DNA from 3 places in the Exiguobacterium sp. MMG028 genome. Region 3 is predicted to be linked to each of the others. Evidence: riboswitches for the same ligand, from Rfam matches in the RefSeq annotation. Region 3 holds a riboswitch; each other region holds the start of a gene.
What was found. Region 3 has a riboswitch for S-adenosylmethionine ahead of PJK55_RS03120 (MetQ/NlpA family ABC transporter substrate-binding protein). Riboswitches for the same ligand answer to the same signal wherever they lie in the genome.

Region 1 (7,488 bases), 540 kb from region 3:
AATCAAGATGAATCCTTCAGATGCTTTTCCGAAGTGATCGGTACGGATGTTGAAGTTTTGTTTTTGTGCACCGCGACCGATTGTCACAGCTTTTGTATCCGAATACGTGTTGTCTCCGACGAGGTGAGTCTTCGTCTCGACGACCGAGTTCCCGTCGTTCATGTGACCGAGCGCCCAATCGAGGCGACCGTTCGCATAGACGACACCGCGACGGTTCATGAACGTGAGTGCTGATTCAGCAAGCTGATCGACACCACCGAAGACGACTTTCGCGTTCTCTCCAGCGAATACTTCCGTCACGACGTTGACCGTGTGCGGTTCGTTCGTGCCAGAAAGGAAGTTTTCGATGTATGTCACTTCACTGCCTTCATCAGCGACGAGGATTGTGTGGTGATAGAGGGCACCGTTCGCCTGTTCCATCGTGAAGATCGCTTGAAGCGGATCTTTCAATTGCGTGTTTTTCGGTACGTAAATGAACGCACCACCGTTTGTGAGGGCAGCGTTCAACGCCGAAAGACGCTCTTCATCGACACGTACGCCTTCCGTCATGAAGTATTTCTCAACGAGTTCAGGATGTTGCTCCATCGCTTCTTTGATTCCCATGAACAAGACGCCTTCTGGCATCGACAATTCGTTATAGACGACATGACCGTTGCGTTCAACGAGCACGTTTGTCCGGTGGTCTCCGAGGAGTGATTCGATGTCAGTCGTCAAACCGTCTTTCGGTTCGAGATTGACATCACCTGCTGCGAAGTCCCATTTATCAATCTTAATCTTTTCAACTTTTGGCAAAGCAAGTGTCGGCGCAAGTTCTGCTGCCTCTTTACGTCGGTTGACCATCCATGCTGGTCCGCCGAGCGCTTCTGCACGTGCCGACAACGCTTGTGCATCCAATTCAAATTGTACGGTCATCGTACAGCCTCCTTACGCTTCTGTGTCTACTGTCATTCCGAGATCTTGCTTCACCCAGTCGTAACCTTCTGCCTCGAGTCGTTGTGCGAGCTCTTTGCCACCAGACATGACGATTTTTCCGTCCATCATGATGTGTACGAAGTCTGGCTCGATATAGTTGAGGAGACGCTGATAGTGCGTGATGATCAAGCAACCGAACTCTTCTGAACGCATTTCGTTGACGCCTTTTGCGACAACTTTGAGCGCATCGATATCAAGACCTGAGTCGATTTCATCCAAGATGGCGATGTTCGGTTGGATCATCATCATTTGAAGAATTTCGTTACGCTTCTTCTCACCACCTGAGAATCCTTCGTTTAAGTAACGGTGTGCCATTTCTGAAGGGATTTCGAGAAGTTCCATCTTCGCATCGAGTTCACGGATGAACTTCATGAGTGAGATTTCTTGACCTTCTTCACGACGTGAGTTGATTGCTGAACGCAAGAAGTCTGCGTTTGTCACACCGCTGATTTCAGCCGGGTACTGCATCGCAAGGAACATTCCTGCTTGTGCGCGCTCGTCGACTTCCATCTCGAGGACATCTTCGCCGTTTAATTCGACGCTTCCCCCAGTGACCTCATAAAGTGGATGACCCATGAGTGCTGATGCGAGTGTTGATTTACCAGTCCCGTTTGGACCCATGATGGCATGAATTTCGCCACCTTTAATTTCTAGGTTAAGACCTTTGACAATCTCTTTTCCTTCGATTGAGACGCGGAGGTCATCAATTTTCATTTGTGGTACGTTAGACATTCGGATACCCCTTCCGTATTTTCTCGCCACAGTGAATGGCGTAGATTAGATATATTCTAATCTTAGACTAGTCATTTTTTTATTTCAAGCGACTCACCTTAGAATTCATTCTCAATAGAATGATAAAAGTTGAGAATGCTAATAGTAGGAAATCAAGACATTATCCGGCATTCTCTTCGACGAGTGCGAGGACGGCTTTCCGCTCTCGTACTGCGGCCGCGAAGAAGAAGGCACCACATCCCGTTAAGAGCGCCAAACTTCCGAACACCGGAAGCGATGATTGCCCGAACGTATCCAGTAACACCCCACCGATAATCGGTCCGATTGTCTGACCGAGTGACGTCAATCCCATCGCCCCAAAATAAGTTCCCCGTAAATGTTCAGGTGCGAGTTCATCCGTCAATACGTCCGTCATCGTGAACATCAACACCTCGCCGACCGTGAAGATGGCCATCGCAACGAATAACACCCACTCCACCGTCGCAAATCCGATGAGCAAGAGTCCGAACGACAATGTCGAGATTCCAAAAAAGAGTGACTTGATCGGAGAGACACGAATCCCGAAACGCATAATTGGATACTGGACGATGAGCACCGTGACGGCATTCGTCGTTAATAAGTAAGCGAACAATCTCGAACCGTCTTCTAACCCGTCGCTTAATGCGATGAATTGGGGAAGTGTCGAATTGAATTGACTGTAACCGATAATTGCAAAGATCATTCCGATGATGACCGCACGGAATGTCCGGTCGTCTCGTAGGACGCGAAACGTCTCCGTCAAACGTGGCCGTGCCTTGACCCCATCTCCTTCTTCAAACGGATACTTATAAAACAGGATCGAGATGATGATTCCATACAATATGTACACTGCCGTTACGACAAAGAATGCGGTCTTTACACCGGTAAGCGATAAGACAACCGCCAAGAGTGGCCCGATGGCCGCGGCGATATTGATCATAAAGTAACGGACGTTATAGACGATGACCCGTTGGTCTGCCTGCGTCGTGTCACTGATGAGTGCGCGTGAAGCCGGTTCTAAGAAAGACCGCGACATGCCCATCAAGATCGATAGCATATATAACCAAAACAGATCGGTCGCGAGCGCAAGTCCAGCGAACGTGACGGCATTGAGCACGATGCCGATCAACATGAGTTGTTTTCGCCCATATCGGTCAGAGAGTGTCCCCCCAAAGAAGCTCATGAACAGACCCGAAAGTGCCGTCACGGCAAAAATTGTTCCAATCACACTCGCCGAAAAGCCGAGCGTGGCCAGATAGATCGCAAAAAATGGCATGACAAAAAACGTCGCCAGTCGTGCAAAAAACGTCCCGAACAGGACGCCCCACGTCAGTGGATGAATCTGTCTGAACTTCATCCAAATCCCCCCTTTTCTTTCATATATGTAGTGTACTTCTCTTTATGAAAGAACACTAGACGAAAAAAAAGACCGGGAAGTCCCGGTCCTCTCAGATTAGTTGCTGACTGGAATGACAGCACCTTGATATTCTTCTAAAATCCATTCTTGCGTTTCTTTTGATGTCAACACTTCAAGAAGTGCCTTCACACGCTCATCGTCTTCTTCGCCTTCACGTGTCACAATCAAGTTAACGTAAGGAGATTCTTCGCCTTCAAGTGCAATCGCATCGTCGAGCGGGCTAAGACCTGCGTCGATCGCATAGTTTGTGTTAATGAATACCGCATCCCCTTCATCATTATTGAATGCTTGTGGAAGGAAAGCAGCCTCGACATTCATCGTGAATTTCAAGTTTTTCGGGTTGTCCACAATATCATCAACTGTAGCATCTGTTGTTTTTCCGTCAGCAAGTGTGATGACGCCCTCTGTTTGGAGCAATGTCAACATGCGGCCATGTTCCGCGACGTTTGAACTCATGATGACTTCCGCACCGTCTGGTAGTTCATCAAGTGACTTGTATTTTTTCGAGTAAATTCCGATTGGCTCAACGTGCACACCACCGGCTGAGGCAAACTTGTAATCTTTATTATCTTTCATTTGAAGATCAAGGTACGGTTGATGTTGGAAGTAGTTCGCATCGATGTCCCCGTCCGCCAATGTTTTGTTCGGAAGGACATAGTCTTGGAATTTTTTGATTTCAAGCTTATAACCCTTCGCTTCGTATTCTTCTTGCACATGCTCTAAAATCTCAGCGTGCGGAACGTTCGACGCTCCGACAATCAATGTTTTTGATTCTCCTGAACCCGATTCAGAATCACCACCGCCACACGCTGCCAAAATCGTCAAGGCAGAGGCTGCTGTTACACCAAGTACTTTTTTCCAAGATTTCATAATTTAATTCCTCCATTTTATATATATTTTTTATTAAGCAGAACGTTTATCAATTTTCGCCACGAGCGTATCACCAATAAATTGAATGATAAAGACGAGGACTAAAATCATAACAGTCGCAACGAATGTCACATCATTTTGCGAGCGCTGGAAACCGTCAAGGAAAGCTAATGTCCCAAGCCCTCCGCTTCCTACAACACCTGCCATGGCCGTATAACCGATGAGTGCCACTACAGTGACGGTAATTCCAGAAACGAGTGAAGGTAACGCTTCAGGGAACAAGACTTTATAAATAATTTGCCATTTTGTCGCGCCCATCGATTCCGCCGCTTCGATGACACCACGGTCGACCTCACGTAACCCTAACTCGACCATTCGAGCATAGAAAGGGGCTGCGCCGATGATCAATGCCGGTAGTGCTGCCGTTGAACCGAGAATGGTTCCAACAATTGCACGCGTAAACGGAATGAGTAAAATGATTAAGATGATGAACGGAATCGATCGGAAGATATTCACGAACGCCCCGACAATTGTGTAGATGAACCGATTTTTTAACATCAATGGTTCATTCGTTACATAGAGAACCATGCCAAGCATCAGTCCGAATATGAATGTGGCGACACCTGCTACCAACGTCATGTAAAGTGTATTCCACGTTTCAAAAAGCATTACTTCCCAGTCTACGTTAGGAAACATCGCTTTCCACCTCCACTTCTACGGATTGCGAACGAATCGAGGCGATGGCGCGTTCGATTTCCCGTGCTTCCCCAATCAATTGGATGAATAGCGTGCCGAGCGCACCGACTTGTGACTGGGTCACGTTCCCGCCGATGATGTTGAATCCGATGTCATGCGTCTTAAGGACGTCAGACAAAATCGGTTGTTCTGCCGTTTCGTTCAAGAATTTCAATTTGACGATTTGCCCACTCGGATAGCGTGCTTTCAAATGTTCGAACGTGAGCGACAGATCGTCGACCGCCCCAATTTGTTTCACGAATTCTTTCGTGATCGGCTGCTCCGGATGTTGGAACACGTCAGAGACTTGACCCGTCTCGACAACTTTCCCTGCCTCCATCACGGCGACGCGATGACAAATCTTTTGGATGACGTGCATCTCATGCGTGATGAGGACGATTGTCAATCCGAGCTTCTTATTGATGCTGACGAGCAGTTCAAGAATCGAATCCGTCGTCTTCGGGTCGAGCGCGCTTGTCGCTTCGTCACAGAGGAGCACCTCTGGATTTGTAGCGAGCGCGCGGGCAATCCCGACTCGCTGTTTTTGACCGCCGGATAATTGTGACGGATAGCTGTCTTCGCGACCTGATAGTCCGACGAGCTCGACGAGTTCCTGAACCCGACGTTTCCGCTCACTTGCCGGAACCCCGATCAATTCGAGTGGGAAGCTGATGTTTTCTGCGACCGTGCGCGACCACAGAAGGTTAAAGTGCTGGAAGACCATCGAGACGTTCTTGCGAACCCCTCGTAATTCTTTCGGGCTGAGCTTCGTGAGCTCACTCCCGGCAACCTCGATTTCACCGCTAGACGGTGATTCGAGGCGGTTGAGCAATCGGATGAGCGTCGACTTCCCCGCCCCCGAATATCCGATTATTCCAAAAATTTCACCGCGATCAATCGTTAGTGACACATCATCCACCGCCTGGACACGACCATTCTTCGTATCGAACCATTTGGCGACGTTTCGTAATTGAATCAATTCCTTTCCCTCCTGACAACAAAAAAAGCGCGCACGTTTGAGCAAACGTGCGCACTTTATCGTACGGACAACGATTGCTCTCATCTGTCAAGGTTTCTCACCTTGCTGGAATTAGCACCATTTCGGATTGCTCCGCGGTTGCTGGGCGTCATAGGGCCAGTCCCTCAGCCTCTCTTGATAAGAGTGTTGTGTATTCGATTAGCTTTATCATAGCGACAGCTTTTTCTGCTGTCAAATCATTTTTTCAAAAAAATCAAAAAAAGGTGCCGTCCGAGGACGACACAGAACGTAGCACCTTGAGTCACGGAAGGACAGCCCATAGATGAAAATCTTTTGCCCGTTCAAGATTTACATCCTTATATGGGGGAGATTCACCAATCATCACTCGATCTTGACTTGGACCGTGCGATTATACGGAACGTCTTTCTTCGCTTGATTTTTTTGGGGGACAATCGAAGGGAAGACTGACGTGTATTCGTATAAAGGTAGCATCGGCTTCATCAAAACGTCTTGATGTCGGGAATATCGCGTCCTATTTTGTGTTCAAGTAAGATGTTGTAATGAATATACCATTCGTGAACTTTCTGTGTCAACTGATTATTTAAAATTTTCAGATTATTCTAATGTTCCTCTCTCACTTCACGAAAGAGAGGACGTGTTGAACGTTTTGAAAGGCATAAAGGCGATCCCGAACCTCGCCATTTTCAAGCTTTAACAACGCTGGGACGCTCATCACCTGATAAGCTTCAAGTTCTTTTGGGATATAGTTCGCATCGCGCTTTTCAATCTGAATTTCAGGGTCGACCGCCTCGACAACCGTCAACATTTTCTCCGCGACAGCGCATGTACCACACATTGGGGCGTATATATATAAGAATCCGTCTGTAATCATTTTTCTCACCTCTCTTGTCATTATAATGGTCGTTCGAGTCCCGTTCAAAAATCGTGCTCTCGTGAAATTTCAGAATTTTTCAATGATTCTCTTGACTCTTCTGTCGGATAGGAATAATATGGGTTCTAACTTTATCGCTTTTGTACATAACAGCAAAGAAGAAGGACAGGTGAATGAATGATGACGGAACAGGCAACAGGTACGACAAAGCAATTTACGATGAACGTCTTAAACGGTCTCAGTATGGCGATTCTGATCGCCCTCATCCCGAGCGCGCTGCTCGGTGAACTCACGAAAGCTATACTCCCTTATTTTCCGTCTCTTCAATTCATATTGGATGCGACGACGATTGCAATGCGCCTCCTCCCGGCCATTATCGGTCTTGCCGTCGCGATGCAGTTCGGACGATCGATTTTAGAGGCTGGAACGATCGCCATCGCAACCTATGTCGGCAGTGGCGCCGTTCGAATTAATGAAGGTGCGTTTGTGATGGCCGGAATCGGTGACGTGATCACAGCCGGTGTGACCGCTGCGATCGCTACGATTCTCGTCATGAAGCTCGCCCCACATTTGAAGACGTATACCGTCATCGTCATGCCGATGACAGTCATTGTCGTCGCAGGCGGCATCGGTGCCTTCTTATTGACGTATATCTCACAGATCACGACATACATCGGATACCTCATCATGACGATGACGGATCTTCAACCGGTTCTCATGGGCATCCTGATCGCGATGGCGTTCTCGCTCATCATCGTCTCGCCAATTTCGACTGTCGGAATCGCGACCGCGATTAGCCTATCAGGCGTTGCGGCCGGTGCGGCAAACCTCGGCGTCGTCGCCGCTGGATTCGGTCTCGCCATCGCGGGTTGG
Region 2 (7,488 bases), on a different contig from region 3:
TCGTTCCGACGACACCGCCTCCGATGACCGTGACGTTCGCACGAGGTACGCCTGGGAGACCTGACATCAAGATTCCTTTTCCACCGTGCGGTTTTTCGAGAATCTGTGCCCCGATTTGAGCAGCCATCCGACCTGCGACTTCACTCATCGGTGTGAGAAGCGGTAACGTCCGGTCGACTTCTACCGTCTCATACGCGATGGCAGTGATGCCTGAATCGACGAGTGCTTTCGTTAATTCTGGCTCTGCCGCTAAGTGTAAATATGTGAAGAGCGTTAGATCAGGACGGAAGTATTGATATTCAGACGGTTGAGGCTCTTTTACTTTGAGCGCAAGCTCGACGCCTTCCCATACTTCTTTCGCCGTTTCAACGATTGTTGCACCGGCATCGATATATTCCATATTCGTGAAACCACTGCCGAAACCAGCATTCGTTTCGACGAAGACATCATGACCGAGTTCCGTTAACATAAATGCACCCATCGGTGTCAAAGCCACCCGATTTTCATTGTTTTTAATCTCTTTTAATACCCCGATTTTCATGGAACATTCCCCTTTCATTCCGTTGACACAAATTGTTCACACCCCTAGTATAGACCCATTCGAAAACGCTGTCTTTATCATAGATTCTAAAAACGAAGACGCTCACTTTGTGAAAAAACACAAAGCGAGCGTCTAGTCTTCTAATCGATATTGACCGGCTTTAATCGCCAAATAAATCATGGACCGTTCTGGTAAGGAAACTTGCGTGATATTCGTCAACTCTTCGATGCGTCGAATCCGATACAAGACGGTATTCGGATGGATATGAAGGTGGGCGGCGACCCGCTTTACGTTCCCATCGAAATAAAAATACCATTCGAGTGTCTTCACGAGTTCGGTCTGATGGGATGAATCATATTGTTGCAACCGTTCGACGGTCGGATGGGTTTCCAGTCGAAGTCCGATGCGACGTGCCAGTTCAGGGACGAGTTGATAAATCCCGATCTGTTCGAAGGCGCGAGAAGTCGCGAGCTCAAGAGGGAACTTACGACGAAGTGTTGTGACACGTCGTGCCTCTTCCGCTGCGGCGTACAGCATGTCACTTTCGAAAAAACGCCGACTGATTCCGAGTCGTGGCTCAGATTCAGTGAACTTGTCTTGAAGCAACTGTTCGAATCGTTCCGCCCAAGCGAGCAATTCCACTTCTTCATCGGAAAGTTCGGATTTCATGTAATGCCAGACGAGTAATTGCTGCCCATCGATGGCATGTAAGACCACTTCGATCGCTTCTTGGGTCGCGAGCACATAATGCAGACGTTCAGCGAGTTGTGGGGTGATCGGTTGAGCGCATTCAATAATCGTCAATCGACTGGCGACGGCGATAGGCGCGAGTTCGTTCAATCGTTCGCGATTGGCATCAGAGAGCGTCGGGGAAGCGAGGACATCTAACAAGAAACGTTCAAGTTCCGCGCTAATGCGTCGTTCGTGCATCGCGATGGTCATGAGCAACTTCTTGGCAATGGTCGCTCCTTCCTGCAAGATGGCTAATTCTTGAGTGGTGAACGGGTTCGTTCGAGCCAAGCTCCAAATATAACCGAGTACTTCGTCATGTTGCTTGATCACGATGGCCGCACGTTCGCCGAGCCCGACAGCGAGCCGTGCCGGAATGACGACAGGCTCATCTTGGTCGATGACTTCTCGTAAAATCCCACTTTCCCATAAATCTTCAATAACGGCCTCTGGAACACGACGACCGATGATCGTGGCAATCCTGGCCGGGTCGGTCGAATCGGGATGGGTGCTGTACGCCAGCAACTGGTGGTGGCGATTTTCAATCGTGATGGGTGCTCGAATCGCTTGACCGATTGCTTCGGCGAGTGTATCGAGAGACTCATAAGATTTCTGCAAAAAAGGCATGTCGATTCCTCCTCTCTCTGAGTATAACTTCTTCTTTGTGAAACTTCACAAAAAGAATCGAGAGTGTGAGAAATGACATACCTTTAGTGGATTACATCGGGAAAAACAATCCGACGACGAGACCGAGAAGCGCCCCGACGATGACTTGGAACGGCGTGTGCCCGACGAGTTCATTCAAAAGTGGAGTCTCGTGTTTAATCCCTTTGAAATAATCGTTCAATAGTCGGGCCTGAAAACCGACTGCTTGACGGACGCCGGTCGCATCGTACATGACGATGGTGGCGAAGACGACAGCGAGGGCAAACATACTCGAGTCGATGCCTTCCATCCGTCCGATTGCCGTTGCGAGCGCGACGACCGTGGACGAGTGTGAGCTTGGCATGCCGCCTGAAGCGAACATGATTTCAATTTCAAAATCCCTTGTTTTAATAAGTTCGGTAACGAGTTTGGCCGCTTGGGCGATAAACCAAGCAAGAATCGCAGCGAGTAAAGGTTCGTTAAACATGCATTCACTTCCTGTCTGACATAGTAACTTCACTATACCCGAAAGAGGCGCTGGCTAGACGTTAAGATTTCGTCAAAAAAAGGTATCACGGACGGCTTGTCCATGACACCTTTTGGTCGATTTTTGTTACCCGACTACTCCTTCAGTTTCCTGAAGTTTCTCTGCAATGTTGTCGATGATATAACGGTTGCGTGGGTGTTCTTGACACTCTTTCGAGCATGAACGCATTTGTTTCGGTTCACACTCTTCACAACAGAAATGCTGTGCATTGCACTCCGGGTTTGCACAATTAACGTAACGAACCGTCTCGGTTCCACAGTGCATACAGTGTGAAACAACAGTCGGGTTAACAGAGTTAACAGGAACGTTGATACGCTCGTCAAAGACGTAAAGCTCACCATCCCAGTTTTCACCTTTCGTCGCTTCGTCTTTTCCATACATTGCGACGCCACCTTTTAAGTGGAAGATGTTGTCGTGACCTTGGTCACGCATATATGCTGTAAATTTCTCGCAACGGACGCCACCAGTACAGTAAGTGAGAAGTGTTTTCCCTTCGTAGAGGTCCTTGTTCTCTTCGAGCCATTCTGGCATGTAACGTGAAGCCTCTACATCGATTTTGATCGCGTTTTTAAAGTGACCAAGTTCGTACTCGTAGTTGTTACGAACGTCGAGGATGACGACATCATCACGATTCATCATCTCTTTCCACTCTGCTGGTTCGAGGTATGCACCGTGTTGTTTCGGTACATCAAACTCACCATCAAAGCGCCACGTCACGAGCTCTTTCTTGTGACGGACAAAAATTTTCTTGAACGCATGCTCTTCGACTTCATCGATTTTGAACTCGATATCGCTGAAGAGTGGGTTTGCCTTCAAGTCGTTCATGTATTGCTCAGTTTGTTCCCAAGTACCAGAGCACGTCCCGTTGATTCCTTCGGAGGAAATCAAGATGCGTCCTTTGATGCCGAGGTCTTTACAATACTTCAAATGTTCTTGCGTGAGTGTTTCTGGGTCTTCGATGTTGACGTACTTATAGTACAGCAAGACCCGCATTGGTTTTGTTTCCATGTTGTGTTGCTCCCCTGTGTTCAGTTTTTTGCAGGAAAACGAACGTTGGGTTGTGTCGTTCGACGAATAGACTTGCCTGCAACCACAAGTCCATTATTATATGATAAATATCACGACGAATTTTCGCAAATGGTTTTTAATTTTTTTTGACGAATGCAGGGAGATGCGTCTTGCAAATCGAATTCGGGTAATAGAGTAGTAGTAACGAAAGTTGAAGGTGGAACGACTATGCTCACTTCTCTCCAACAGTACATCATCCAATTAATCGAATGGCTTCAAAGTTTGCCTGGCGGTCCTTGGGCCGGACTCGGTGCTCCATTTTTAGAAGCGATCTTTCCGTTTTTGCCACTCGTTTTAATCATTTCAGCGAATGCGGCAACATATGGTTTTTTGTTAGGGGTCCTTTTATCATGGATCGGGAACTTACTCGGAACGATTGTCGTCTTCGCGGCGGTCCGATATGTGTTTCGTAAACCGATGACGCGTTGGCTCGAAAAACATAAAGCGGCTGTCTATTGGTTAGAACGAATCAATCATATGAGTCCGATTTCACTCGGGTTCTTGTATTCACTCCCGTTCATCCCGGTCAGTTTGATCACCTATTTGCTGGCGCTCATTCAGATGCCGCTCCGTACGTTCATTTTGGCGGCGGGATTCGGAAAACTACTCGTCGTCGTCATTTTCTCGGTCATCGGGGATCAATGGGAAGAATTTATCCAAAGCCCGTTTCGTTTATCGATGCTCGGTCTGCTTTTGGTCGCGTTGTGGGCCATCAGTCGAGGACTAGAAGAAGTGCTCAAACGACGCGCTTTCAAGAAACGCAACGAGCAATTGAAACAAGAGATGGTCACTAAACGACAAACACCCCTTTGAATAAAGGGGTGTTTTCGCTTAAGACTGCTTTTTAAAACGCGGGAAATTGAATGCGATGGCAATCCCTCCACAAATAAAGAGGAGGAACGGATAAAACATGAACGGGACGAGGTCCGGCGAAGCGGTCTTCGTCAACTCTGCGGCGATGAGAAGTTGCGCTCCGTATGGGAGAATCCCTTGTACACCACATGAGAAGATATCGAGCACACTCGCTGATTTTTTCCGTTCGATGTCATATTCGTCCGCAATGTTCGCGGCGAGTGGTCCGGCTACGAGAATGGAAATCGTATTGTTCGCCGTCGCCACGTTCGTCGCACTGACGAGACCAGCGATACTCCACTCGGCACCGGCACGTTTTTGAATCCGTGACGTCAGCGCATCACGCAAATACGTGAGTCCACCGTTGTGCGAAATGAGTCCGACGAGGCCGCCCATGAGTAACGTCAAGAACGAGATTTCGGCCATACCGACCATACCATCGGCGATAGCGGTCACAAATGCTGTGACGGATAAGCTTCCGTCGAGAAGACCGATGATTCCGGTTAGCGTGATCCCGCCTAACAGGACGAGAATGACGTTCAGTCCTGTTAACGCCAGTCCGATGACCGCGAGATACGGAATCAGTTTGTACCATTCGAATGCGGCGACATCGACCGTCGATTCACCGTTTGACAAGACCGCGAGTAAAATCGTCGTGATGATGGCAGCTGGTAGCACGATCCAGAAGTTCGTCCGGAACTTATCACGCATGTTCGTCCGTTGTGTCCTTACGGCAGCGATGGTCGTGTCCGAGATGAATGAGAGATTGTCTCCGAACATGGCTCCGCCGACAACTGCCGCGGCAGCGATCGCGACGTTCACACCACTCTCTTCATGGATACCGAGGGCAATCGGCGCAAGTGCCGCAATCGTCCCGGTCGATGTGCCCATTGCCATTGAAATGAAAGCGGCAATGACGAATAGTCCACTTAAGAGAAGCGATGGGGGTAAGAGCGTCAACGCCGCGTTAACCGTCGCGTCGATGGCACCGATTGATTCAGCTACAGTTGAAAAGGCACCGGCCAGTAAGAAAATAAAAATCATAATGATGATTCCCGGATTTCCGGCACCTTGTGCGATGCGTTCCACGGTTTGTGTGGCGCTTCCTTTTGTCATGAACGCTGCAACCATCAATGCGATCATGGCTGCGACAAGGACTGGAAACTTATAAAAGTCCCCATAGTAGACACCCGCCCCGATGAAAAAGAGCAAGAAGACGAGTAACGGCAGAAGTGCCCACTTGTTTGCTGTTGGTTGTTCCAAAATAATCACCTCACTAAAAAATAAAAAGGACCTTTTTCTTGAGAAAAGGTCCTTCGTGTGAAATACCCTTTTCATCTTTCGAGCAATACGCCCGCTGGATTTGGCACAGGTTCCCCGCTGCCGAGACTTCATAGGGCCAGTCCCTCCGTCTCTCTCGATAAAAAGTTAAGCTATCCTATTATCAAACACGTTCCCTAACGTACCTGTTTCAAATCTAGTTGTCAACCTAAAAACTCCCCAATTCGATGTGAGAAAGGGGAGTTTACGTCGTTAAATTGTTGAAGTGCGCCACACGGTTACGTCCTGCATATTTTCCACCAACATACAGGGCACGGTCCGCGTTTCGAATCGTGTCGTCGAGACGCTTGTTTCCGAACGCTTCGATTGTGTCGACACCAATGGACGCGGTGACAGAAATTTCATGGTGGTCGACAAGAAACGGTTTCGCTTCGATTTGATGGCGAATCCGCTCTGTGATTTCGATTGCTTGGTTCATGTCACAATGATTGAGCAATAAAATAAATTCTTCGCCGCCATAACGTGCAGCAAAGTCATCGGGACGAAGCACCTGACGGATTCGTCGTCCGAACTCTTGTAACACATGGTCCCCGACCTGATGACCGTACGTATCGTTAATCTTTTTGAAAAAATCAATATCGAGCATGGCAACCGAGATGGGATACATCGACATATCGGATATTTGTTGAATGCCATATTCATAAAATGCACGTGCATTGGCGAGAAGCGTTAAACTGTCCGTCCGACTCTCGGTATAGAGGCGGTCCCGTTCGTGACAACGGCTAATGGTCCGGTTGAACGATTTTAACAATTTGATGATCTCGTGCTGAATAATCTTCGGATAACCGTATACAGGTTCTCCTGTCATGACAATCCATGTACGAATCTCTTCAATTTCCTCCGAACGAATAGAAACGAAGCTGTGGTAATCGTCATGGAAAGCATCGGAAAGAGAAGTATCCCATTCAAAGCGCATCTCATAATCGAGGACTTGCTCGATTGGCTGACTCATCTCAAGCAAGGTGAAGACGATAGGGCGATCGATGGGTTGTCGCGTCTTCAAATCAAAGTAGAGGGTGCGTTCAAACAATTTAAACTCGACATACCCTTCATCATAATGATTCAGCTGTTCGCATTGACTTAAAAACACTTCGATGGCTTGCGCCTCGCTCTGTGATAAGGAAACGGCCTCTTTCGCTTCATCGTATTGCTCAATCAAGGATTTAAATGCATCTTGTCGCTCTTTTTGAATGAGGAGACGTTTAATGAAGAATGTTAACGCAGCGGCGATGCTACTGACGACGAGTAAGTTCGTCTCTCGGAAAAACGCTGCCGCTAAGATGAAAATCAAACTGACGACGTACGTGTAGAAGGCGATCTTCATAAAATCGCTCAATGCGATGTCGACGCGGAACCACCATCTCACCTGATATTTTTGGAACACCGTGTTTAAGAAGATGGCAAGGAACAATCCAGCAAGCGGCACGAGCGAATCTTGCGAATAAAAGTCGAGACCGGTCTCCCCACCTAGGGCGAGATAGACAGCTGCCGGGATGACAATCTCTAAGTATGCCGTAATAGCATTCCACGGATACGTGAAGCGGAAGCGACGGATGGCGACTTTCGGTTTCAAGTTGGCGAATTGAAAGACGAACAACCCGATTTGGTTGACGATGAGTGCTGTTTCAAATCCAAAGAATAAAAATAAGATTAAAACGATACTTTCAGAAAATGTGAAGTACACACCTTTGACTTCGATCGAGTCGAGTTGAAAAATGATGACAAGCAACGAAATTAAAATAAACGACAACGAATCGATTGTTGG
Region 3 (7,488 bases):
TCGGTGCACGCACGGAGTAAATCATTCGCCCACGTCTCCGGCCCGGTCTCAAAGCTATTTGAGTTCATGTCTCGTACATCCCATTGCGCTGGCATATGATCCAGTTTGACGACACTTATTTCTTCCCCACCACAACCCGATAAAATTCCGACTGCACATAACGTGAATAAGATACGCTTCCTCATGACTCTTTGTACTCCGGGAAAATATCCAAGAACACTTCCGCCCCTTTACTGGATAATTTAAATGTCTGATCGCGAAGCGGGTCCGTCAGATAAATGTCGAGCTTTTTTGATCGCTGTTTAACACTGACTTCAAACGATTGGCCTTTCCATCCATCCGTTAACGTCAAGTATCGATAGTCTGCCGGCTCACCCTTACGGTTGACCGGTTCTGCCTCTTTCAATACTTCCATGACTTGTTCAGATTCTCCCGTCGGTATTTCGATAAAATCAGGATAAACGAGATCATTTCCGTCAAACGGCTTCCGGTGTGAGACGACCCTTGGACCGTCTTCCTGATCCGGCATCCACTCTTCAAGCATCGATTCCGGTTCTTCGCCTTCTTTCAGTAACGTTCCTCCAACAAAGCGAACCGTCATCGTTTCCGTCACGCGTTCCCCATCCCTCATATAATGGAATGTATATAAGGGAACCGCTTCTCCTTCTTTTAGCTGTCCAGGTTCGACGATGGTGTCGACACTTAGCCCCTCAAAGGCATGTTGTTCCATTGACGCCGGGTCTTCGAGTTCTGCCAACTGTAACGGTTGAACAACAAAACGTTCATTAAAAAATGAGAAAAGGATATACGGTTGAGATGTATTTCGATCGAGTCCGATCGCAAACTGTTGACGCGGCCTCTCGATTCCGGTCGGTTCAAAACTAGTGAGTGGGTGTCTCGTCGTTTTACCACCCAGTTCTAGTTCAAGTTCTCCGAATAAAGCCGGTTCAATTTCAAGTAACGTATCTCGGAACGGCATCATGTCAACCTCATCGATGTTCAGTTCGTCCGGATCCATTAGCTGATCTTTTGAAGATGACGATGTCTGATGAAGGCTAGGGAATCGCGAAACGCTGATTCCTTCGGTCGTGTCCACGAAGTCTGGGAAAGCATCAATCGTCTCCGCCATCAATTGGTTCGTATAATCCTCACGACAGACAACATATCGTTCATCCCCTTCTAAATAAGTGACGACTTTCATGGAGTACGGATCGATGGATGAAACGACGCCGTTTCGTCCTGCAAACACAGACTGATAAACCGTGACATCTCCTTTAAGCTCAGTCGTTCGGTCACCCTCACACGCCTTGAGTACTTCTTTCTTCTCGTCGATTTGAACGATTTCTCCTTCTTTCGTATAACTCTCGATGTTCCATTGATCCTCTATGTAATCCAGTTGAATGACTTCTCTATCAGATGCTCCACATGCGCTTAACAAAGACGCGCCAAGTAAGATCGTCATACCACGTTTGAACATAACACACCTCCACTTTTTCTTCTGTTCCAATTTTACCATTATCTAACTGTCCGATACGAAAAAAATCCACCCATGTTTCATGAGCGGATGCCACATCGATTATTTACTTTGGTCAATCGCACGCTGCAGTCTAGATTCGACGTCAGCTGCGACAGCTTGTAGCGATTCATCATCGATCAGTCGAATCAATGCTGTCGGTTTCGGCATACCGATGTGGGTGTGGTCGTCTTTTTCGAACACCGCTATTTTACAGGGGAGAAAGTAGCCTCCCTCCAATTGCTGCGACAGCACTTCTTTCGCCGCCTTCGGATTGCATACTTCTAAAATGCGATACTTCCCTTCAATGGCCTGCCCTTTTTTCTCTAACGTGTCGCTCAAATCAAAGTCCCATAATACACCGAACGATTCTTCTTTCAGCGCTTCTCCAAGACGGTCGATGACGTCCTCAACGGTACGGTCAGACTGTACAGTATAATCAAACATCTTCATTCCTCCTTATGTGATTCCTCTTGAAATCTGTACCCGAACGAAGTCGCTTTCAATCAAAAAGAAACTGTATGTGATTTGAAACATAATCACGAAACGTAACGTATAAAAAGAGATAATAGTTAGAACCAAACTGATGTAAAGGAGAAGTGGTTGTCGTGACGGTCACGGTATTCACGCATACGAGCTGCAGTTCTTCCAGAAAAACGATTGATTGGTTGCGGGAACAAAAGATTCCCTTCATCGAAAAGAAATTGACAGACCAAGGCTTATCCTTTGGTGAATTTAAAGAAATGCTAAGTCTGACTGAGAATGGGACGACCGACTTGCTGTCGGTACAGAAGAGCGTCTATAAGCAAGCGGCTGAGAAACTCGACGAGATGTCGATCCGCGAACTATACAGTTTTGTCGCATCAAACCCTCAAATCCTGAAAAGTCCGATCGTCTTCGACCATCATCGCATCCAAGTCGGCTTCAGTGAGAAAGAGATTCGGACGTTCATTCCTCGGCATGACCGCATCGCTGAACTAAAACGGTTGCTCCACAACGCATAAATCGTGTCGCCAAGGCGACACGATTCTTTTTTAGGCTCGTTTTAATTTAGCTGCCAATCGGTTTCCGAATGACTGAATCGATTGAACAAGTAGGATAAGGACAAAAATCGTCACATACATGACTTCCGGTTCGAAACGAAGGTGTCCGTATTGATACGCGATATCTCCAAGCCCACCGGCTCCAACGAGACCTGCCATGGCAGTTGCACCAATCAACCCGATCGTTGCAATCGTCAATCCGAGAACGATGGAAGAACGTGCCTCACGGATGAGGACGTACCAGATGATCTTTCTCGTCGAGATGCCCATCGCCTCATACGCCTCGATGACCCCGCGATCGACTTCAAGAAGAGCAGACTCCATGAGCCGTGCGATGTATGGGGCGGTGAAGACGATGAGTGGTAGAAGCACACCTTGGACCCCAATCGTTGTACCCATGATGAAACGTGTGAACGGTAAGATGAAAAACAAGAGAATGATGAACGGAATCGAACGGATGACGTTGATGACGCTCGATAATCCACCGTACACGAACCGGTTCGCGAGACGCCCGTTCGGTCTCGTCAGTACGAGCAACGTCCCGAGCGGAAGTCCAATCAAGGTCGAGATGAGGAGCGCGATACTCGTCATCGTCAACGTTTGAATCGTTCCCGTCCAAATGAGGTCACCCCAGTCTGTCCAGAACTGTTGCATGGTTCGACACCTCCCTTACGTGTACACCGCTCGTCTTCAAATAACGGACAGCAAGTTCTGTTTGATCGTGATCCCCGTCAAGGTGAACGAGCAGATTTCCGACAAGACCCGCTTTCAATTTCTTGATCCCGCCCCCGATGATGTTCGGTAAGATCCCGAATCGTTTCGTCAACTGGGCGAGCACCGCTTGTTCCGTTTGACTACCGATGAATGATAAATGAACGAGCGTGCCTCGCGTCTGTAATTCCGACACTACTTCTTTCGGAACATCGAGATTCGTCTTCAAGAACCGCTGCGTCGTTTCGTGTCTCGGGTTTGAGAAGACATCCAACACGTTGCCTTGTTCAATAATTTTGCCGTGATCGATGACGGCGACTCGGTCACAGATTCGTTCAATCACTTCCATCTCATGCGTGATCAAGAAGATGGTCAATCCGAGTTCTCGGTTAATCTCGAGCAACAACTCTAAGATTGACTCGGTCGTCTCAGGGTCGAGGGCACTCGTCGACTCGTCGCTGAGCAGGATGTCCGGTTCATGTGCGAGCGCTCGTGCAATGGCGACGCGCTGCTTTTGTCCGCCTGACAATTGTTCAGGATAATGGTTCCGATGTTCAGATAAACCGACGATGTCGAGATAGCGGTCGACCCGTTCACGGATGACTTGCCTTCCGAGCCCTTCGAGGCGGAGCGGGATGGCCACGTTTTCTTCGACGGTCGCCGTCTTTAATAAGTTGTAATGTTGAAAGATCATACCAATTCGCTGACGTAGCGAAGAAAGTTCTTTTTTCTTTAATTGTGTGATATCTTGTCCCTCAATCTCAACGACACCTGCTGTCGGGCGCTCTAATAGATTGATCATACGGATGAGTGTACTCTTCCCGGCACCGCTTCGCCCGATGATGCCGAAGATCTCTCCTTTTTCGATTGTGAGGGAGACGTCATCGAGCGCGGTGATCGTATCTCCATTGACGTGAAATTGCTTGGTGATTTGTTTCAGTTCAATCATCAAATACCTCCTCAGAACGCTGGTACGACAGATCCATTGAATTCCTCTTCGATGAAGGCACGTACTTCATCCGAATGGTAGTAAGACTTCAATGTCTCAACGACCTCATCTTCTTTATTGACCGAGCGGACAACCACATAGTTCGGGTACGGATTATCGACCGTGTCTTCATGGAACAGGGCATCTTCGTTGATGGAGAGACCTGCTCCCATCGCAAAGTTCGTATTGATGGCTGCAAGGGCTACTTCCTGTAGCTGTGTGGGAAGCTGCGACGCTTCAAGCTCGATGAATTCTAAATTGAGCGGGTTTTCTGCGATATCTCGTTTTGTTGCTTTATCCGTCAAGCCGTCCTTCAATGTGATGAGGCCAGCAGTTTCATACAGACGCAATGCTCGCAGTTCGTTCGCCGGGTCATTCGGTACGGCCACTTTATCCCCTTCTTTTAAATCCTTGATATCTGTCAACTTCTCAGAATATAGCCCCATCGGGAATGCGACCGTTTTGAATACGTCGTCGATCTTATAGCCTTTATCCGATTTTTGGAGCTCTAAGAACGAGAGCGTCTGATAACTGTTCACATCAAGGCTTCCCTCGTCTAGTGCCGTGTTCGGAGTGTTGTAATCGTTGAATACTTTGATATCGATCTCAAGTCCATCCTCTTTCGCGAGTTCCTGTACTTTCTCTGCAATCTGCTCGTGTGGGCCACCGGTCACGCCGATCGTCAGTTCTTCCGTGCTGAGCGTCTCGCTCGCCTCGGATTGCCCACACGCGGAAAGTGCGATTGCTGCAAGGAATGACGTACCTGCCAAAAGTGTTTTTTGTTTGATGTTCATGAATAGTTCCTCCTCCAAATGAAAAGCCCGCTACTCACGAAGAGCGGCGGGCACGACAAGTGAAAGTCGGACACGCTCATCTCCCAGACGTCTCGTCTGTTGGAATTAGCACCATGATCATACTGATCTGGTTGCCGGGTTTCATCGGGCCAGTCCCTCCACCACTCTTGATAAGCAATCGGTTCTATTATTTTGTTATTATATTACTGATAAAAGAATTATTTGTAAACCATTTCTTGAAGATTGATGAGAATTTCTTTTAACTGCTCTGAATCTTCAAGATTCCGAATCCCTTGAATCGTGATTTCTTCAACAATCGAAGTGACCAATTCATCGACTTGATCAGGATGAATCCCAAGTTGTGTTAGCGAAGTCGGCGCATCGATGGATTGAAGCCAGTCCTTGAGCAGGAAGGTGTCATCGGATCTAATCAATCGTTCTTGAACAATCAACCCGAAACCTACCTTGTCTCCGTGTAGCCAATGGTGGGTCGAACCAAAGCGACTGAGTGCATTATGAACAGCGTGCGCGACAGCAACACGCGTGCCGGCATCCCCGAATCCACCAACCGCACCACCGATTGCGAGGACATGGTCGACGAGATATCGGATGTCCGTGCCGTAGCGACGGAAATCCTGTTCGCAGATTGACAGGTCCATCAACTTGCCACACTGTGCCGCGAGCGATAGCCCTGACTGAATGCCTGCATCCCTTGATTTCGTCCCGCTAATATATCGGGCCTCGAACCACTTTGCGACCGTATCGATCACGCCAGCCTTGAAATAGTCGTAAGGTGAATCACGTAACAGTCGTTCATCCGCGATGACACGCTCGATGACGACCGGAAATGTGTCGTAACGGATATATGACCCTTCCTCAGTGTAGATGACGCTAAGCGGTGTGAAAGCGGCACAGTTTGACACGAGTGTCGGGACGACAATGAGCGGTACGCTCTGAGAAGCCGCGACTCGTTTTGCTGTATCAATCAATTTGCCGCCACCAACGGCAATCCATACGTCGGGTCGATAGGCATTCAAACGATTTACTTCTTCGTCTGAACATTCCCCGTTGAATCGCACGCTCGGAAGATTTGCTAGACGAGGAGATACGCGAACCGCTTCACCGTATCCGTTCGATCCTCTCAAAACGAGTGCCTCTCGATTCCCGATCACCGTATGAAGGTCCTCGAGCGCATCATTTGAATGGTCATATTCGAGCACGGCCTGACGTATCACAAGTGTACCTCCTCATAGGCTGCAAACAGTCTCTCAATCCGTTCTACCGCTTCATCGATCTTCTGTTCAGACGATACGAGACCGAAACGGATATGGTGCTCTCCCTCTGTTCCGAAGAAGTAGCCTGGTGTGACGGCGACTCCCGCCTCGTGGAGTAACTTTGTCGAGAACGATTTTGCATCCCCCTCAGGTACTTTCGCCCATACAAAGAACGAACCCTTCGGTGCCTCAATCTCCCACCCCGCCCGGCGTAACCCATTAATCAATCGGTTTCGTCTTGTTTCGTAAAGTGAGGCTAGGTCATCACGTAAGTCACGCGGGGATTCTAACGCCACGATTGCTGCCTCTTGAATGGCTGAGAAGACAGACACGTGGACGTGATCTTGATACGTGTTGATGGCTTCGATGATATCGGAGTTCCCAACAGCAAAGGCGACCCGCCATCCTGACATATTGAACGCCTTCGACATCGTGTATACTTCAATCCCAATTTCTTTCGCACCATCTGCCTGAAGAAAGCTCGGGGGAACATAACCGTCGAACCCGATGCTTCCATAAGCGAAATCGTGGACGACCATCACATCATGCTTCTTCGCAAACGCGACGGTCTCTTCAAAGAATGCCGGCGTCGCGACAGCCCCAGTCGGATTGCTCGGGTAGTTCAAATACATGAGCTTTGCGTGTGCCGGATCGAGTGTTGAATAGTCCGGAAGAAAGCCATGTTCCTCTTTTAACGTCAAGTCGATGATTTCCGCACCAGCCAGACGCGCCCCCGAGATGTAATCCGGGTAACCCGGGTTCGGGAGCAAAATCCCGTCACCCGGTTCGAGAAGGCATTGTGGGAGTGTGATCAAGCCTGATTTGCTACCAATCAAGATCGCGACTTCTCGTTCCGGGTCGAGTTCGACACCATATTCACGAGAGTAAAATGATGCGACCGCTTCTTTCAAGCGGGTCTGTCCACGAAATGGACCGTATTGGTGTGTCGCCGGGTCCGTGATGGCACGTTCGAGCGCCTCACAGATTGGAGCGGGAGTCGGTAAGTCGGGCGTCCCTTGCCCGAGCCGGATAACGGTCTTTCCACTAGCCTCTACCGCCGCGACCTCTTCTGCTAATCCGACGAAGTGTTGGGTTGGTAAAGATTTTAATAATTGTGAACGTCTGTCTGCCATGATTCTTCCTCCTGATACGAAAAAACACCCCT

Region 1: linked by a shared signal. The riboswitch ahead of PJK55_RS00185 (methionine ABC transporter ATP-binding protein) and the one ahead of PJK55_RS03120 (MetQ/NlpA family ABC transporter substrate-binding protein) in region 3 are both predicted to bind S-adenosylmethionine.
Region 2: linked by a shared signal. The riboswitch ahead of PJK55_RS11980 (Na+/H+ antiporter NhaC family protein) and the one ahead of PJK55_RS03120 (MetQ/NlpA family ABC transporter substrate-binding protein) in region 3 are both predicted to bind S-adenosylmethionine.

The regions. Positions count from the first base shown of each region.
Region 1 covers NZ_JAQJIN010000001.1:38,780-46,267, reverse strand. The annotation lists gene sufD (Fe-S cluster assembly protein SufD) at 1-912, opposite strand, end outside; gene sufC (Fe-S cluster assembly ATPase SufC) at 925-1,686, opposite strand; gene PJK55_RS00200 (MDR family MFS transporter) at 1,865-3,079, opposite strand; gene PJK55_RS00195 (MetQ/NlpA family ABC transporter substrate-binding protein) at 3,176-4,009, opposite strand; gene PJK55_RS00190 (methionine ABC transporter permease) at 4,043-4,705, opposite strand; gene PJK55_RS00185 (methionine ABC transporter ATP-binding protein) at 4,695-5,723, opposite strand; SAM riboswitch class I at 5,801-5,907, opposite strand; gene PJK55_RS00180 (thioredoxin family protein) at 6,358-6,615, opposite strand; gene PJK55_RS00175 (PTS transporter subunit IIC) at 6,796-7,488, shown strand, end outside.
Region 2 covers NZ_JAQJIN010000003.1:260,028-267,515, forward strand. The annotation lists gene ald (alanine dehydrogenase) at 1-541, opposite strand, end outside; gene PJK55_RS11960 (PucR family transcriptional regulator) at 674-1,897, opposite strand; gene PJK55_RS11965 (divergent PAP2 family protein) at 1,989-2,402, opposite strand; gene trhO (oxygen-dependent tRNA uridine(34) hydroxylase TrhO) at 2,529-3,470, opposite strand; gene PJK55_RS11975 (TVP38/TMEM64 family protein) at 3,699-4,343, shown strand; gene PJK55_RS11980 (Na+/H+ antiporter NhaC family protein) at 4,362-5,720, opposite strand; SAM riboswitch class I at 5,714-5,809, opposite strand; gene PJK55_RS11985 (GGDEF domain-containing protein) at 5,908-7,488, opposite strand, start outside.
Region 3 covers NZ_JAQJIN010000001.1:578,250-585,737, reverse strand. The annotation lists gene PJK55_RS03150 (hypothetical protein) at 1-185, opposite strand, end outside; gene PJK55_RS03145 (hypothetical protein) at 182-1,477, opposite strand; gene PJK55_RS03140 (DUF302 domain-containing protein) at 1,577-1,960, opposite strand; gene PJK55_RS03135 (Spx/MgsR family RNA polymerase-binding regulatory protein) at 2,122-2,517, shown strand; gene PJK55_RS03130 (methionine ABC transporter permease) at 2,548-3,210, opposite strand; gene PJK55_RS03125 (methionine ABC transporter ATP-binding protein) at 3,182-4,216, opposite strand; gene PJK55_RS03120 (MetQ/NlpA family ABC transporter substrate-binding protein) at 4,228-5,049, opposite strand; SAM riboswitch class I at 5,123-5,226, opposite strand; gene PJK55_RS03115 (iron-containing alcohol dehydrogenase) at 5,268-6,284, opposite strand; gene PJK55_RS03110 (aminotransferase class I/II-fold pyridoxal phosphate-dependent enzyme) at 6,281-7,456, opposite strand.